DNA from 3 places in the Streptomyces sp. NPDC005803 genome. Region 3 is predicted to be linked to each of the others. Evidence: riboswitches for the same ligand, from Rfam matches in the RefSeq annotation. Region 3 holds a riboswitch; each other region holds the start of a gene.
The links. Region 3 has a riboswitch for S-adenosylmethionine ahead of ABZ454_RS16255 (putative leader peptide). Riboswitches for the same ligand answer to the same signal wherever they lie in the genome.

Region 1 (5,342 bases), on a different contig from region 3:
CGCAGCCCGCGCCGGTGGCCGACGGGGCCCACCGTGATCAGCTGGAACGCTGGTCAGGATAACCAACCTTCACGCGCCACGCGCTGACGTGTGAGCTGTCGTACTCAGGCCGCCATGACCACGGACGACTTGCCGAGCGACCCCTCACGCACCCCGTCGGCCGCGCGCTCGCGGAAGACGACCACCCGCAGCAGCGCGAACCGCCCGGCACCGGCGAGCGCCGAGGCGGACAGGTAGACGCTCTGCTGGACGAGCGTCGACGGCTCGGCCTGGATCGCGTACAGGCAGAGCAGCGCCCCGGTCGTGAAGGCGTAGCTGACGGCGACGGTCAGCCCGGACTGAAGGTGAACGCCCCACCCCCCGCGCCCGCTGCGGAAGGAGACCCGGCTGTGCAGCTCGGTCGCGATCACCGTGGACACGACCGTGACCAGAGCGTTGGCGACGGCCAGCGGCATCCGGCCGTGGAGGAGCACCAGGACACCACTGGAGGCGACCCCGACCCCGCCGCCGCAGATCACAAAGCGCACGAAGGCCGCCAGAAGCGGGTGAAGCGTGCGCGTCGGCTGGAGCGATGGGGCGGTCACGAGGGGGCCTCCGAAGGCGGTGGGGAGCGGTGTGTTTATCTCACCCCTGAACCTACGGACCCGGCGTCCTCCGGACGACCCGGTTTCTCCCCGATCTTCCTGGGGGTTACCCCCCAGCCGGTGTGGGGGTTTCCCCCCAGAGCGCCCGGGGGCTACCCCTCCTGAGAACGCCCCGATGCCGGCCTGTGCGGACGTGGCACGGCGGCCCCGGCGGAAGGAGCCCTGCTCCGCCCCTCGCCGTCCTCCACTGTTCCGCCGGCCGACACCACGTGCACACCGCACGGGTCTTCCGCGGGGCCGTCCGATTCTGGAACACTCCAGTCGCTTTCGCCCCCACGCCCCCTCACCCGCAGAGGCCCCCACCCATGGCAGAACTCAGCCGTCGCCGCCTCCTCCAACTCGCCGGAGGCACGGCCGCCTACACCGCGTTGTCGAACAGCATCGCCCGCGCCGCCTCCCTGCCCGCGCGGGGTCGTACGGGCACGCTCCAGGACGTCGAACACATCGTCGTCCTGATGCAGGAGAATCGTTCCTTCGACCACTACTTCGGCACCATGAGGGGCGTCCGCGGCTTCGGTGATCCGCGACCGGTCACGCTGCCCAGCGGGAAGCCGGTCTGGCACCAGACGGACGGGCTCGGCAAGGAGGTGCTGCCGTTCCGTCCGCCCGCCGACGATCTCGGCATGCAGTTCCTCCGGGACCTGAACCACGACTGGGCCGGCGGCCACCGGGCGTTCAACAAGGGTGCGTACGACCAGTGGGTGCCCGCCAAGACGGCGACGACGATGGCGCACCTCACACGCGAGGACATTCCGTTCCACTACGCCCTCGCCGACGCGTTCACCGTCTGCGACGCGTACCACTGCTCGTTCATCGGGAGCACGGACCCGAACCGCTACTACCTGTGGAGCGGGCACACGGGGAACGACGGGTCCGGCGGCGGTCCCGTGCTCGGCAACGACGAGGCGGGGTACGGATGGACCACCTACCCCGAGCGGCTGGAGCAGGCCGGGGTCTCGTGGAAGGTCTACCAGGACATCGGCGACGGGCTCGACGCCGCCGGGTCCTGGGGGTGGATCGGCGATGCCTACCGGGGTACGTACGGTGACAACTCGCTCCTGTACTTCAACAGTTATCGCAATGCCGCACCCGGCGACCCCCTCTACGACAAGGCGCGCACCGGCACCGACATCAAGAACGGTGGCGGCCTCCTTGACGACCTGAAGGCCGACGTCCGGGCCGGGACGCTGCCCAAGGTGTCCTGGGTCGTCTCCCCGGAGGCCTACAGCGAGCACCCCAACTGGCCCGCGAACTACGGAGCCTGGTACATCTCGCAGGTGCTCGACGCGCTGACCGCCGATCCCGAGGTCTGGGGCCGGACCGCCCTCTTCATCACCTACGACGAGAACGACGGCTTCTTCGACCACGTCGTGCCGCCCTTCGTCCCGTCGGGGCCCGCGCAGGGGCTGTCCACCGTCGACACCTCCGCCGACTTCTTCCCCGGTGACATCCGGTACGCGGCCGGGCCGTACGGCCTCGGCCAGCGGGTCCCCATGCTGGTCGTCTCCCCGTGGAGCACCGGCGGATTCGCGTGCTCCGAGGTCTTCGACCACACCTCCGTCATCCGGTTCATGGAGCAGCGCTTCGGTGTGCGCGAGCCCAACATCTCGCCCTGGCGGCGCGCCGTCTGCGGCGACCTCACCTCCGCCTTCGACTTCAGCCGTACGGACACCTCGGCGGTGCCGCTGCCGTCGACCGACGAGTACGAGCCGCCGGACAGCGACCGGCACCCCGACTACGTCCCCGCGCCGCCCGCCGCCGGCAGCGTGCCCCAGCAGGAGAAGGGGGCCCGGCCCACCCGGCCGCTGCGCTACGCGCCCTTCGTCGACGGCGCCGCCGATACGGCCACCGGCAAGTACCGCCTCACCTTCAGCGGCGGAGCCGCCGCCGGGGCGCAGTTCCTGGTGACCTCCGCGAACCGCACCGACGGGCCCTGGACCTACACCACCGAGGCCGGGAAGTCCCTCGCGGACACCTGGAACACCGCCTATTCGAAGGGAGTGACCGACCTCACCGTCCACGGGCCCAACGGCTTCCTGCGCACCTTCCGGGCGGGCGGGAAGGCGGCGGGCCCCGAGGTGACGGCCCGCCATGACGCTGCCTCCGGCGGGCTCCAGCTGACGTTCGTCAACGGTGGTCCCGCGACCGTGCGCCTGACCGTGCGCAGTGCCGCCGGCTACGGGGGAGGGGCGCAGACCTTCGCGGTCCGTGCGGGGGCGACCGTGAAGCACGTGCTCGACCTGCGCGGGAGCAAGCGCTGGTACGACGTCACGGTCGTCTCCGACGCGGACGCCACCTTCCTGCGCCGGTTCGCCGGACACGTGGAGAACGGCCAGGCCGGTTCGAGCGACCCGGGGCTCGTCACCGGGTGAGTGCGCGTCGGTCCGGCGGCGGGCCGGGGGCGAGCGGCGCCGCGGACGGGCGAGCGCACGCTCCTGACCGCCCGTCGGGCCGGCCGGTGCGGGTGAGTTAGAGTCGTGTATGGGTCATGAGTTCCAGTGCGCAGCCCCGGCTTGCTGGACGGCACCCCGCTCCGCTGCGGGTGCTCCGGGTGACGACCTGCCCCGTGCGCAGGGTGCGGGGAACAGCGGACCGCGGTGCGGGGCACTCGGGGTCCTCACCCCGGAAGGCGAACCCCACCATGCTGCGTCACCTCACCGACAACGGCTCCGTGCGGAGCGACGGCTGCTCCCGCTACGCCGCGGGCCACCGTGTGCACTGGATCCACGCCAAGAAGTGCCGCCAGGAACCGGGGCAGGCCGTCGAGATCCTGCTCACCTCCGATGACGTCCGGGACGACGGATGGGTCGGGCTGCGGCCCGCTTTCGACTACGCGAGCGACCTGCCCGCCGTCTGGACACACACCCCCGAGGCCCTGCGGGAGACGCTCGCGGGTCATCGTGGGCGGGTGTACTGGCTGTCGCGCTGGCACGCGCTGAAGCTGGTGCACGGCGACGGTGACGGCATCGGGGGCACCGCGGGGCGGGGTGCGGGACTGGTCAACGTCGCGTTGGAGGGCGGGGAGCTCTGCGAGGGCGGGGCCGCGTGAGTCGGGGCCTTTCCTCCCGGGCCTGATGCGTCCGTCCCGCCCGGTCGCCGCGCGGGCGTCGGCCGCACGGTTTCGGCAGGGGACCGGGCCGGCCGGTCCCCTGCCGCAGCCGTCCCGGAGCTCCCGGGGCGGTAGATCGTTATGGTCATTAATTGTGTTGAGATGTCTTCGCGTTGCCCGGACGGTGTGTGAGATTGATCGCCGTTGACCGTTCCGGCGTCACACAAAATCCTTATAGTGAAGCTGCGTTGATCGCATGATCGGGACGCGTGCAGCTGTCGCCACAGGAGTCAGGACTCATGACGCGCCCTTCTTCCGCAGAGCCCGCGCCGGCCTCTCCTCCTCCGCCTCCCGGGTGTCCGGCGCACGCCGGGGCCGTGCCGCTCGGCGGGGCCGCATTCCAGACCGAGCCCCAGGCCGTCTACCGCGCCATGCGGCGCGACCACGGGCCGGTCGTCCCCGTGGAGCTTCCGGGCGGGTTCCCCGCCTGGCTGGTGATCGGGTACCGCGAACTGCACCAAGTCACCAGCGACGGTGCGCTGTTCCCGCGCGACGTGGGGCTGTGGAACCAGTGGCCGCACATCCCCGACGACTGGCCGCTGCTGCCGATGGTGGGACGGCCCCTGCCGTCCATCTACTTCAGCGCGGGGGAGGAACACCTGCGGCATGCCCGCATGGTCGGGCCGGCCCTCGAAGGCGCCGATCCGCATCAGATCCGCAGGGACTGCGAGCAGTTGGCCGACCGCCTGATCGACGATGTGTGCAGCCGGGGGACGGCCGATCTCGTCGCCGACTTCTGCGAACCCCTTCCCGTGCTCGTCCTCGCGCGCCTGGTCGGGTTCCCCGACGACGAAGGCGCCGACATCGCCCGGGTGTTGAAGGATCTTGCTGACGGCGGCCCGGACGCGCAGAGCGCCCACCTGCGATTCGGCGAGCACATGGCCCGGCTGGTGGCCGCGAAGCGGGCCGCGCCGGGGGACGACGTGACCTCCCGCATGCTCGCCTTCCCCGAGGCGTTCACCGACGAGGAGTACATGCTCGACCTGATGGCCATCACGGCCGCCGGGCACCTCACCACCGCCGACTGGATCAGCAACTCCCTGCGGCTGATGCTGACCGAGGACGAGTTCGCCGACTCCATGGCCGGCGGCCGGCGAAGTATCGGCGAGGCCATGAACGAGGTGCTCTGGGAGGACACGCCCACCCAGATCCTCTCCGGTCGCTGGGCCGTGCGCGACACCCAGCTCGGGGGACAGCGCATCAGGGCGGGGGACATGCTGCTGCTCGGGCTCGGCGCCGCCAACACCGATCCGCTGGTCCGCCAGAGCGTGTCGGGCATCGGAGCACCGACGCAGGGCGGTAACGGCGCGCACCTCGCGTTCAGTCATGGCGAGTACCGGTGCCCGTTCCCCGCCCAGGAGATCGCCGAGGTCATCGCCCGTACCGGCATCGAGGTGCTGCTCGACCGGCTGCCCGATCTCCAGCTCGGCGTCCCCGCCGGGGACCTCGTACGGCGGCCCTCCGCCTTCCTGCGGGGCTCCACCTCGCTCCCCGTCCGGTTCACCCCCGTTCGTACGACAGGAGACTTCTCGTGACCTGCCCTCATGCCGCCGCCCAGGCAGCAGCCCGGAACGGCGGGACCGTCGTCA
Region 2 (5,342 bases), on a different contig from region 3:
CCGATGCGCCGGCGGAAGGACGCGTCGCCCTCCAGCGCGGCCGCCATCGCGTTCCCCGCGAACTTGGCACGCCGGCTCGGCGTGAAGCGGGCGTACTGTCGGAGCTGGGACGGGAGTTCGGTGACCGTGAGGCCGCCGAACGCGTCCGAGACCAGCGCGACGACCCGACGCCGCACACCTTCGGGCAGCGGGCGGTCGAGCGCCTCCACGGCGTCGTCGGCCCCGTCGGCCGACGTGGCGCCGCCAGCGGGCTGCTCCACCATCCGTCACCTCATTTTTATGTCCGCACGGCCCCGTCAGGAGTCGGCACCCGGCCTGTCGACTAGTTCGATCTGGTCCACCGCGTTGCACCAACGACAGCGCACCGACTCGATGGTCTCACTGACCACCTCGCGTTCCTCGACGCTGGACTCACCGGCCAGGTCGAGGTGGACGTACTCGACGACCTTGGACGAACGCGTCACGTCGAACCTCGTCAGGTTTCCGCAGAGCGTGCAGCGCCAGCGGGTCCCGTCGGTCGGCTGGGGAACCGTCGTCATCGTTGTGTCCTCTTATCTCGAGCGTGAGCTGCCGGACAAGGATCTCGCGGTGCACCGTCGAACTGCGGATGTCCTCTCGTAACCCTACGGCCTCGGCGCTTCCCACCGGCACGGCGAGGCACTCTGTCCCGTTCCCTCCGCTTGCGTCATGCTCTGTTCATGATCGATCGGCGGGCTGCGGCCGGCAGAATCGTACGGGCGGCCACCTCGGGCGGGCCGCCGGTGACGTACACCCTCATCGCCCTGTGCTGCGTGGTCTTCGTGATCAGCCCGCTCTCGGGGTTCAATCCGGTCTACGGCACCGCGGACACCCTGCTCGCCGCCCAGGCCGGGTACTTCGAGCGGTGGGGCGTGATCCCGAGCGAACTGTGGGACGGCTCGGCGCACGCCGTGCTCACCCCGCTCACCGCGCTGTTCGTGCACGGCAGCTGGCTGCATCTGCTCGGCAACATACTGTTCCTGTACGTGTTCGGGGCGATGGCCGAGGAACGCATGGGCCACATCGAATTCGCGCTCTTCTACCTCGGCTGCGGCTATCTGGCCCTGCTCGCCTACGCGGCCGCGCACTCCGCCTCCGACCAGACGCTGGTCGGCGCGTCGGGGGCCATCTCGGCGGTCCTGGGAGCCTTCCTCTACCTCTTCCCCCGGGCCCGGGTCACCAGCCTGTTCCCGTTCCTGCTGTTCCTGCCGCTGCGCTTTCCCGCCTGGATCGTGCTGGTGTTCTGGTTCGTCCTGCAGTGGCTGGCGGCCGAGGGGGCGGGCAGCGGTCCCGGCGTGGCCTACCTCGCCCACGTGGTCGGCTTCGCCACCGGGTTCCTGTACGCCTGGGGGCGCTACCGGCGTGAGACTAGAGTGAAGTCTCCAGCCACGGCCACAGAGGGAGAAAGCCAGCCGTGATCACCGCGATCGTGCTCATCAAAACCAGCGTGGACCGGATTCCGGAGATCGCCGAGGCCATCGCCGCGCTGGACAGTGTCAGCGAGGTCTTCTCGGTCACCGGCACGTACGACCTGATCGCCATGGTCCGGGTGTCCAGGCACGACGACCTCGCCGACGTCATCCCCGGCCGGATCAGCAAGATCCCGGGTGTCGAGGGAACCGACACCCACGTGGCGTTCCGTACGTACTCGCAGCACGACCTGGAGGCGGCCTTCGCCATCGGCCTGGACGCGTAGTCGGCTCAGCACGTCCGGCCGGGTACGGACCGCGGTCCGTACCCGGCCGAACCGGCTGAGGGGCTCAGATCTGGGTGGCCGCGCCCCGGTCCGGGACGCAACGGCCGCCCTCGGTGCGGTACTTCCACTGGGCACCCTCGCTGACGAGCTCCTTGACCGCCCCCAGGAAGCGCTCGATGTGCTCGTCCGGCGTGCCGGCGCCGAAGCTGACCCGGATCGCGTTGAGGGACTTCTGGCCCGGCTCCGCCTCGGGCGCGCCGCACTCGCCGACGTCCTGCGGGTCGCTGCCGAGCAGGGTGCGCACGAGCGGGTGGGCGCAGAAGAGTCCGTCACGGACCCCGATGCCGTACTCGGCCGAGAGCGCCGCGGCGAAGTGCGAGCTGTTCCAGCCCTCGACCACGAAGGAGATGACGCCCACCCGCGGGGCGTCGTCGCCGAACAGCGAGAGCACCTTGACCTCGGGGACCTCGGCGAGTCCGGCGCGGACCGCGGCGACGAGCCGCTGTTCCCGGGCGACGAGGCTGTCGAACCCGGCCTCGGTCAGCGCCTTGCAGGCGGAGGCGATGGAGTAGACGCCGATCACGTTCGGCGAGCCGGCCTCGTGACGGGCGGCGGTGGTGTGCCATTCGACGTCCACCCCGCCGTCGGCCCGCCGGGCCACCTGGCGGGAGGCGCCGCCGCCGGCCAGGTAGGGCTCGGCCTCGCGCAGCCAGTCGGAGCGGCCGGCGAGGACGCCCGAGCCGAACGGCGCGTACAGCTTGTGCCCGGAGAAGGCGACCCAGTCGACGTCCAGCGCGGCGATGTCGACGGGGTGGTGCGGGGCGAGCTGGGCGGCGTCCAGCACGATGCGGGCACCGTGGGCGTGGGCGGCGGCGGCGAGCTCCTTGACCGGCCACAGCTCGCCGGTGACGTTGGAGGCGCCGGTGACGCAGACCAGCGCGGGCCCGTAGGGCTCGCGGTCGGCGAGCGCCCGCTCCAGCGTCTGGACGGCCTGGGCCGGGGTGCGCGGGGCGTTCAGGTACGTCACGCGGGCGTCGCGCCAGGGCAGCAGCGAGGCGTGGTGCTCGGTCTCGAAGACGAACACCTGGCAGTCGGCGGGCAGGGCGGCGGCGAGCAGGTTGAGCGAGTCGGTGGTCGAACGGGTGAAGACCACCTGGTCCTCGGCACGGCAGCCGAGGAACTCCGCGACGGTCTCGCGGCTGGACTCGAAGAGGTCCGTGGAGAGCTGCGAGAGGTAGCCGGCACCCCGGTGGACGCTGCCGTAGTACGGCGCGTACGCGGCCACGTCGTCCCACACCCGCTGCAGCGCCGGGGCGCTGGCGGCGTAGTCCAGCGCGGCGTACGTGACCTCACCGCCGGTGACCAGCGGAACCGTTACATCCTTGCCCAGAACCGGCAGGGGGGAACAAATCGACTGGTCGGTGGCAGCAGTGAGGACAGACATGACGAACTCCCGTAACAGGCAGGCGAATTCCGCGTGCCTGCGGATACGCGGCAGCACGGAGGGAAGAAGAGGGTGTGCGGAGAAGGGCCGAAAAGCCCTATCGCATTCGCGTGCTCACAAGAGGCTCCCTGAGGACCAGGACCCCACGGGTGGACATCTCACGATGTCGAGGGGTCCGCGCTTGCCGCAGACCTCGCTGCCTGCGGCCTGGTCTTCACCCGGGGCACCCCGCCACGGACGGAGGGTTGCCGGACAGCGGGCCGGGGCCGTAGTCGCTGTCACTCATGACCTGCGCAGCATCTTGCCATACGTGCGCGAACGCGCAAGGCGCAGTCCATGATCTGGACTGCGCCCCGCCTCGTGTTCCGTGCGCTCCGGGACGGCCGGACGACCGGTCAGGGCCGTACGGCAGCCGCTCAGGCGTTGCTGGCCACGACCCATCTCTCCAGCGCCCGGCCTGCCGCGCCCGAGTCGATGGACTCGGCGGCCTTCGCGATGCCCGCGGTGAGCTGCTCGGCGAGCGTGCCCTCCCCCGGGTCCAGCGCGACGAGCGCCGCCGCCGAGTTGAGCAGGACGGCGTCCCGGACGGGGCCCGTCTCCCCGGCCAGCAGCCGGCGGGCCACATCGGCGTTGTACGAGGCGTCGGCCCCCCGCAGCGCGTCCACCGGCACCAGGTCGAGGCCCACGTCGCGCGGGTCGAAGGCCTCCTCGCGCACCGCCCCGTTCCTCGCGATCCAGACCCGGGAGGTCGCGGTGGTGGTCAGCTCGTCCAGACCGTCGTCGCCCCGGAAGACCAGCGCGGAGTTGCCGCGCTCGGCGAGGACGCCCGCGACGATGGGCGCCATCCGCAGATCGGCGACACCGATCGCCTGCGAACGCACCTTGGCCGGATTGGTGAGCGGACCGAGGATGTTGAACGTGGTCGGCGCGCCGAGCTCCGACCGGGCCTTCGCCGCGTACCTCAGGGCGGGGTGGAACTTCACGGCGAAGCAGAAGGTGATGCCCGCCTCCTCGGCGACCTCGACGACGCGCTGCGGGGACAGTTCCAGGTTGACACCGAGCTTGCCGAGGACGTCGGAGGAGCCGCTGGCCGACGACGAGGCGCGGTTGCCGTGCTTGACGACCTTGGCGCCGGTCCCCGCCACGACGATCGCCGACATGGTGGAGATGTTGACCGTCTTGGCCATGTCGCCGCCGGTGCCCACGATGTCGACCGTGCGGCCGGGGACGTGGATGGTCGTGGCGTGCTCGTACATCGCGCGGACCAGGCCGGAGACCTCCGTGACGGTCTCGCCCTTGGCGCGCAGCGCCACCGCGAACCCGGCGATCTGCACATCGGTCGCCTCGCCGCTCATGATGCGGTCCATCGCCCAGGCGGTGTCGTCCGCGGTCAGGTCCTGGCCGCGCAGCAGGGGGGTCAGCACGCCGGGCCAGGTACGAGCCGCCACGCTGTCGCCGCCGTCCGGGGTCACAACGTTCATGGTCCGCTCCTGGGTCCACAGCCGATAAAGGGATGGGGCCACCCTATCGAGCCTCCGTGGACAGCGAAGAGCCCCGTCCATCGAATGGACGGGGCTCCTGCTGTGGCGATCAGTTCAGGTGATCAGTGGTGGCCGTGGCCGCTGGTGATCTCCTTGTACTCCTCGGCGGTGGGCTTGGCGATCTGGTTGTTCTCGCCGTAGTACGCCTTGCTGAGCCTGGCCCGCAGCTTCTGCACCGGGGACACCTTGCGCTCGACGCCGTTCTCGTCGACCGTCGGGCCGATCTCGACCGGCTTGTACTGCTCGTGCGCGGTGAGCGTGTGCAGCTGCTCCGGCCCGAGCGGCTCGTGGACCTCGACGAACTCACCGTGCGGCAGGCGCTTGATGAGACCGGACTCGCGTCCGTGCAGCACCTTCTCCTTGTCGCGGCGCTGAAGGCCGAGGCAGATCCGCCGGGTGACGATGAACGCCAGGACGGGTCCGACGAAGAAGGCGATGCGGACGAACCAGCTGATCGCGTTGAGCGACAGGTGGAAGTGCGTCGCCCAGATGTCGTTGCCGCCGCCGATGAGCATGACGAAGTAGATCGTCACCCAGGCGACGCCGAGCGCCGTGCGGGTCGGGGCGTTGCGCGGCTTGTCCAGGATGTGGTGTTCGCGCTTGTCCCCGGTGATCCAGGACTCGATGAACGGGTACAGCGCCA
Region 3 (5,342 bases):
TCCACCACCGGCGCATAGTAGGCGTTCTGCACGAGCAACTGCTGTGCCTGGGTGACCAGTTGCTTGCGCTCGGCCGTGTCGACGGTCGCGGCCTGATCGGACAGCGTCGTGTCGAGGGAGCTCGCGGGCAGGTGGTAGGAGTTGGCCAGCTCGGTGGAGAAGGAGCTGCGCAGGATGTCCGGGTCGGCGCGGGTCACGTTGCTCCACACCGCGTCGAAGTCACCCGACTGGAGGGTTGGGGCGAACTGGGTGACCTGGAGCTGCTTGAGGACCACGTCGACACCGACGGCCTTGAGCTGCTGCTGGATCAGCTCCAGCGCGGGCTGGTTGGTGGAGGCGTTGGGGAACCACTTGACGGTCAGGCTCAGCTTCTTGCCGTCCTTGGTGCGGATGCCGTCGCTGCCGGTCTTCCAGCCGGCGGCATGTAGCAGGGACTTGACCTTGGCCGCGTCGAAGGCCAGATGGGAGGCGAGGTCGGTGTAGTCGGGTGTGGTGTGCGCTAGGACGCTGGTCGCCGCCTGGGTGCCGGTGGGGAAGACGGTGTCGGCGATCTGCTTCCGGTCAATGGCGAACAGGATCGCCTGGCGCACCCTCGTGTCCTGCAGGGCCGGTCGCGAGTTGTTGAGGCCGAGACCGAACACGACGCCGGGGTTGGCCCGTCGCTGCAGGGCGACCTGACCGCCCTTGAGCGCCGCCTCGTTGGCCTTGCCCACGCTGCTGATCGCGTCCACCTGGCCGGACTGGAGACTGCCGGCCCGTATGCCCGCCTCCGGGACGACCTTGAATACCAGCTTGTCGAGGTACGCCTCGCCCTTCTTGCTCCACCGCGAGGAACCCCACGCGTATCCCGTGCGCTTGGCCAGGGTGATCGACTGGTTCTGCACGTACTGCTTCAACACGAAGGGTCCGGACCCGATCACCCCGTCGCTGCACTTCTGCTGCGGGGTCTTCTTCACGCTCGCCGACGACTCGATCCCGAGCGAGTGGGTCGAAGTGGCCTGCAGGAACTGAGCGTTGGGCTGGCTGAAGGTCACCTTGACGGTGAGCGGGTCGACCACCGTGGTGGACTTGACGCCGCTCAGATAGCCCTCGGCGAGCGTCCCCAGAGCGCCGAGCTTCGGCACCGCGTCGAAGTTGTCCTTGACCACCTGCGCGCTCAGCTTCGAGCCGTCGCTGAAGGTGACACCCGACCTCAGGTAGAACGTGAACGTCGTGGCGTCGGAGCTGACATCCCAGCTCTTCGCCAGCCACGGCACGATCTTGCCGGTCCTGGGGTCCTGGTCCGTGAGTGAGTCCACGACCTGGCGCACAGAGTAGATGGTCTCGTTGCTGGCGACCTGCTGCGGATCCACGCAGCCGGAGTCCGAACCCACCGCGAAGGTCAGGGTGCGGCCGGACTTGGGCTGCCCGGCGCCGGTGCCGGAATCGCCGCCGCCGGAGCCGCAGGCGGTCAGCAGGACACTGGTGGTCACAAGGGCGGTCAGTGCCGCCCACCGGGAGGTTCTGACATCGGAAAGTGCAGTCACGGAGGGCTTCTCCTACTCGAGTCACCAGGCACGGCTGTGGCGCAGGGCACGTCCGTGCGTGGGCATGCTGCCCCGGCCGGCGCGACGCCGGTGCCGGGGGAGCGCGGTGCAGACGGGGACAGGACGAAACGGGGGATCAAAGACAGGCAGAGATCAGGCGCGGGCGGGTGCGCGACGACAGGTGCCGTACTGCGACCAGCGGCGGGAAGGCCCGTCAGACCTGACAGAGACAGCTGGTCGAGCGCTTGAGGTCGATGTGGCGCCGACGGGAGAGCCGGGAGAACACGGTGGCGCCGGCGAAGCGGGCGCTGAGGTCACCACCGTGCCGCATGTCGGTCCTCCACATATCCGGCCCCGATCACGGGGCCACGCGCTTGCGGAGATCGTCGGTGATCCCGCCGGGCTTTCACCTGGAGCACCCCACCGCGGGGGAGGGTTGCCGGTCAGCGAGCCAGGGCTTGACGCTGACACTCAATGCCGTTCGTGATCGTACGGAGCGGTCTTGGCGTACGTCAATGACGCAAAAGGACGCCTTGCCAGGAGAGTCGGGGCGAGAGTGCGTCCGGCTCAGAAGCCGCCGCGCTCGCGGGGGATCTTCTGGCCTGCCTCGATCGCCACCGGCAGCCGGTTCTCGGCCGGGGGCAGCGGGCAGGTGGCCAGGTCGGTGTAGGCGCACGGCAGGTTCGTGGCGCGGTTGAAGTCCACGACGACCGTGCCGTCGGTGGCAGGAGGGTCGAGGGCGAGGGCCCGGTTGGCGGCGTACGTGGTGAGGCCGGAGGTGGCGTCGGTGAACAGCACCATCAGCCGTCCCGCACCATGGCCGGGGAACGCGGTCAGCGCCAGCTGTTGCCCGTCCAGCTCGAACTCGACCCTGCCCGGGGCGTCGTACACATGCTCAAGGCCCTCGACCGCGGCGCCCACGGTGGTCGGCCGTGGCGTGTCGAACGGGATGTAGCGGCCCGTCACGGCCCAGCGCGGGTCGGGGGCGTAGGCGGGCGTTCCGGTGAAGGCCGTGCGCAGCGGCGCGTCTGGGTGCCGGGGGCGCACGATGTCCTGGCCGCCGCGCTTGGCGACCTCGATGACGGCGTCTCCCCAGACGGCGTCGACGCCGCCGCGCTCGGGAAGCACACCGAAGCGGTGTTCGCCGCGTGCCGGCGTTCCGTCGACGATCAGTTCCTCACCTTCGTCGAGGTGTACGACGACGCCTTCGGGGCCGGTGTGCCATGCGCCGGGCGCGTCCGGGAAGCGCTGCGGTCGGTCGTCGAGCCAGTGCAGGCCGGTGACCGCCAGGAACCCGTGCGGGGCGGCGAGCCGGGCCTCCTGGGCGCGGTGCCACTCCAGCCAGATCTCGGTGAAGGCGTGGAGGTCCGTGGTGGTGGCCTCGATGGTCATGGGGAATCTCCTTTGTGCCGGGGGTGCCTTAGGTGCAGGGGATGCTGGGGAGGCAGGGGGCTGACGAGCCGAGGGGTGTACTCAGCCGGCCAGTTCGCCGAGGAGCCGCCAGGTGCGTCGGCGGTCGGCTTCTCCCGCGATCTCGGTCCCGGAGAACACGACCTCGGTGGCGCCGGCGTCGCGGTAACGGCGTACCTCGGCCTCGACCGTCTTCTCGTCGCCGATCACGGCCAGGTCGACGGCCCGCCTGCCGCCGGAGAGTTCGATGACCCGCGCGTAGGACGGGATCTGTTCATAGAACGCGAGGTTCTCGGTGGCCTTGGCCCGCACCGCGTCGACGTCGTCGGTGACCACGCCGGGCACCAGGGCCACGATCCTGGGCGCGGGGCGGCCCGCGGCCTCGGCTGCGGCGGTCAGGGCGGGCACGATGTGGTTCTCCAGGGCGCGCGGTCCCGCCAGATAGGGCAGGATTCCGTCGGCAAGCTCGCCGCTGGCCCGCAGAGCCTGCGGCCCCATCGCGGCGACGAGCAGGGGGACACCGTTCTCGGCACCCGGAACCCGCGCCGTGATCGGTGTGGTGGCGGTGAGTAGTTCGCCGTGGAAGTCGGCCGTGCCGGTTTCGGTCAACTTCCGCAGGGCGGTGAGGAATTCGCGCAGCCGGGCTATGGGTCGTTCGAAAGGCAGACCGAAGCCCGTCTCCGTCAGCAGTTTCGTTCCCAGAGCCAGACCGAGGTGATAGCGGCCGTGGGTCGCGGCCTGGGCGGTCTGGGCCTGGCTGGAGACGAGCAGCGGGTGCCGGCCGAATACGGGGATCGCGGAGGTGCCGACCTGCAGTCCGGGCACTTCGCGCCCGACGATCGCCGCGAGCTGGGGTGAGTCCGCGCCGAAGGTCTGCCCGAACCAGGCCGACGCGACACCGAACTCCGCGGCCTCCTGGGCCAGTTGGACGGTGGCGTCGACCTGGTTCGGCGCGTCGGACGCGTTGAGGGCTACTCCAACAGTCATGTCAGTCAGAACAGGCGTCGGCCGGACCCGCATTCCGGTCGGCGTGTGACAGCTTCTTGTCAGTCATGTGTACAAGGGCCGGCTCGGGGGCTCAGCCCGCCTGTCGTCGGTCCGGTGCGGACCGGTGGGTGAGGGGTGCGCGCAGGAAGCGGGCCGGCCGGCCGGCGCAGGACCCGGCCCAGCACCACCGGCTGCTCACCGGGGGGCTCGACGAGGTATGGAGCCGTCCGGACATGACATTCCAGTCCCTTGGCGTGACTGGAGGCCTGGCCCCATGATCGAGATCGTCGAGCCGGACCGCCGCATCGCCTGTGACCGGTGCATCGAGGTGTGCCCGACGCGCGTCTTCGACCGCGGCGCCGACGGCGTTCCGGTGATCGCGCGCCAGGACAGCTGCCAGACCTGCTTCCAGTGCGAGGCGTACTGCCCGACCGACGCGCTGTTCGTCGCCCCGCTGGTTACCGCGGTCGCTCCCGGCTCGCACGTGCGTGATGTGACAGAGCTCGAGGAATCCGGGCTGCTCGGCGGATATCGACGAGAGCTGGGGTGGGGCAGGGGGAGGAGGCTCGGCGCCCGCACTGCGGAGGGGCCGGAGTATCCGGACTGACTGGCCTGGGCGGTCGTAGGCTCCTACCAGACTCCTTCACTCGGCCTAGGACGCTGGACACCGGCCTCGAAGAACGATGTGTCGCGCGCCGCTCAGAAGCTCCGCAAACGGGCAAGGGGCCGCAGGTTCACAACCCGTCGTCCCGACGGTGTGTGTCGTCCCGGCGGTGCGGAGGGTCTTCGCGGGCGAGAGCCTGCGGGCCCTTTTTGGCAGGGCCTTCAGCGGTGATCACGCAGCTCGCAGGCACGTCACCCACGCCGACGCCGACTCGTCCGACGCCGGATACACCCCGTCCCGGCGGTGCAGTGGGAAACGCGTGGTGACCGTGCCGAGCGGGGGCGCCGTCCATCTGGGCGTCCGCGATGCGGGACGGTCCTCTTGACGTCGCTCGCGGCCGGTCCGACACTCACTGGGGGAATCCTAGTGAACAGGTAGGGAAACATGAGGCGCCTGGAGCCGGTCGCTGTCCGAGTGAGCCGTTCGCCTCTTCTGACCTCGCGTCGGCACATCGATCTGCAGCGTGTCTGCAGTTCGATCAGCCCTCAGGGCTGAGCCGCGCCCATCCCGCGCCGAGGGATGCCCCACGATGGTGCCGTCCTGACCTGCGCATACGGGTGAGCCCCGCTCCCTCGCCCGACGTCGCTTCCGCCGCGTGTACGTCCGCGCCCGCTCCAGGGGAGATTCATGTCCGTCACACCGTTGGCCGCCCACGCCTCCGACCGACCCGCGCCCGCCTTCCGGGGCCGGATCGGCCAGGACGCGCGCAGCGGCCACTACGCCGTTCCGGGCCGCTACCGCCTCCATCTGTCGAC

Region 1: it holds a riboswitch for S-adenosylmethionine, as region 3 does, so the genes downstream of both, ABZ454_RS12660 (hypothetical protein) here and ABZ454_RS16255 (putative leader peptide) in region 3, are expected to answer to the same signal.
Region 2: it holds a riboswitch for S-adenosylmethionine, as region 3 does, so the genes downstream of both, ABZ454_RS08730 (aminotransferase class V-fold PLP-dependent enzyme) here and ABZ454_RS16255 (putative leader peptide) in region 3, are expected to answer to the same signal.

Annotation. Positions count from the first base shown of each region.
Region 1 is NZ_JBEXXO010000007.1:152,108-157,449, forward strand. It holds gene ABZ454_RS12650 (hypothetical protein) at 105-584, opposite strand; gene ABZ454_RS12655 (phosphocholine-specific phospholipase C) at 950-3,016, shown strand; SAM riboswitch class IV at 3,129-3,238, shown strand; gene ABZ454_RS12660 (hypothetical protein) at 3,286-3,693, shown strand; gene ABZ454_RS12665 (cytochrome P450) at 3,993-5,288, shown strand.
Region 2 is NZ_JBEXXO010000004.1:336,837-342,178, forward strand. It holds gene ABZ454_RS08710 (NYN domain-containing protein) at 1-260, opposite strand, end outside; gene ABZ454_RS08715 (hypothetical protein) at 297-539, opposite strand; gene ABZ454_RS08720 (rhomboid family intramembrane serine protease) at 699-1,436, shown strand; gene ABZ454_RS08725 (Lrp/AsnC ligand binding domain-containing protein) at 1,433-1,714, shown strand; gene ABZ454_RS08730 (aminotransferase class V-fold PLP-dependent enzyme) at 1,779-3,158, opposite strand; SAM riboswitch class IV at 3,331-3,448, opposite strand; gene trpD (anthranilate phosphoribosyltransferase) at 3,575-4,639, opposite strand; gene ABZ454_RS08740 (ubiquinol-cytochrome c reductase cytochrome b subunit) at 4,762-5,342, opposite strand, start outside.
Region 3 is NZ_JBEXXO010000010.1:69,033-74,374, forward strand. It holds gene ABZ454_RS16250 (ABC transporter substrate-binding protein) at 1-1,526, opposite strand, end outside; gene ABZ454_RS16255 (putative leader peptide) at 1,741-1,857, opposite strand; SAM riboswitch class IV at 1,892-2,005, opposite strand; gene ABZ454_RS16260 (DUF1684 domain-containing protein) at 2,094-2,918, opposite strand; gene ABZ454_RS16265 (LLM class F420-dependent oxidoreductase) at 3,000-3,923, opposite strand; gene ABZ454_RS16270 (ferredoxin family protein) at 4,198-4,530, shown strand; gene ABZ454_RS16275 (putative leader peptide) at 4,972-5,082, shown strand; gene ABZ454_RS16280 (glutathione S-transferase C-terminal domain-containing protein) at 5,215-5,342, shown strand, end outside.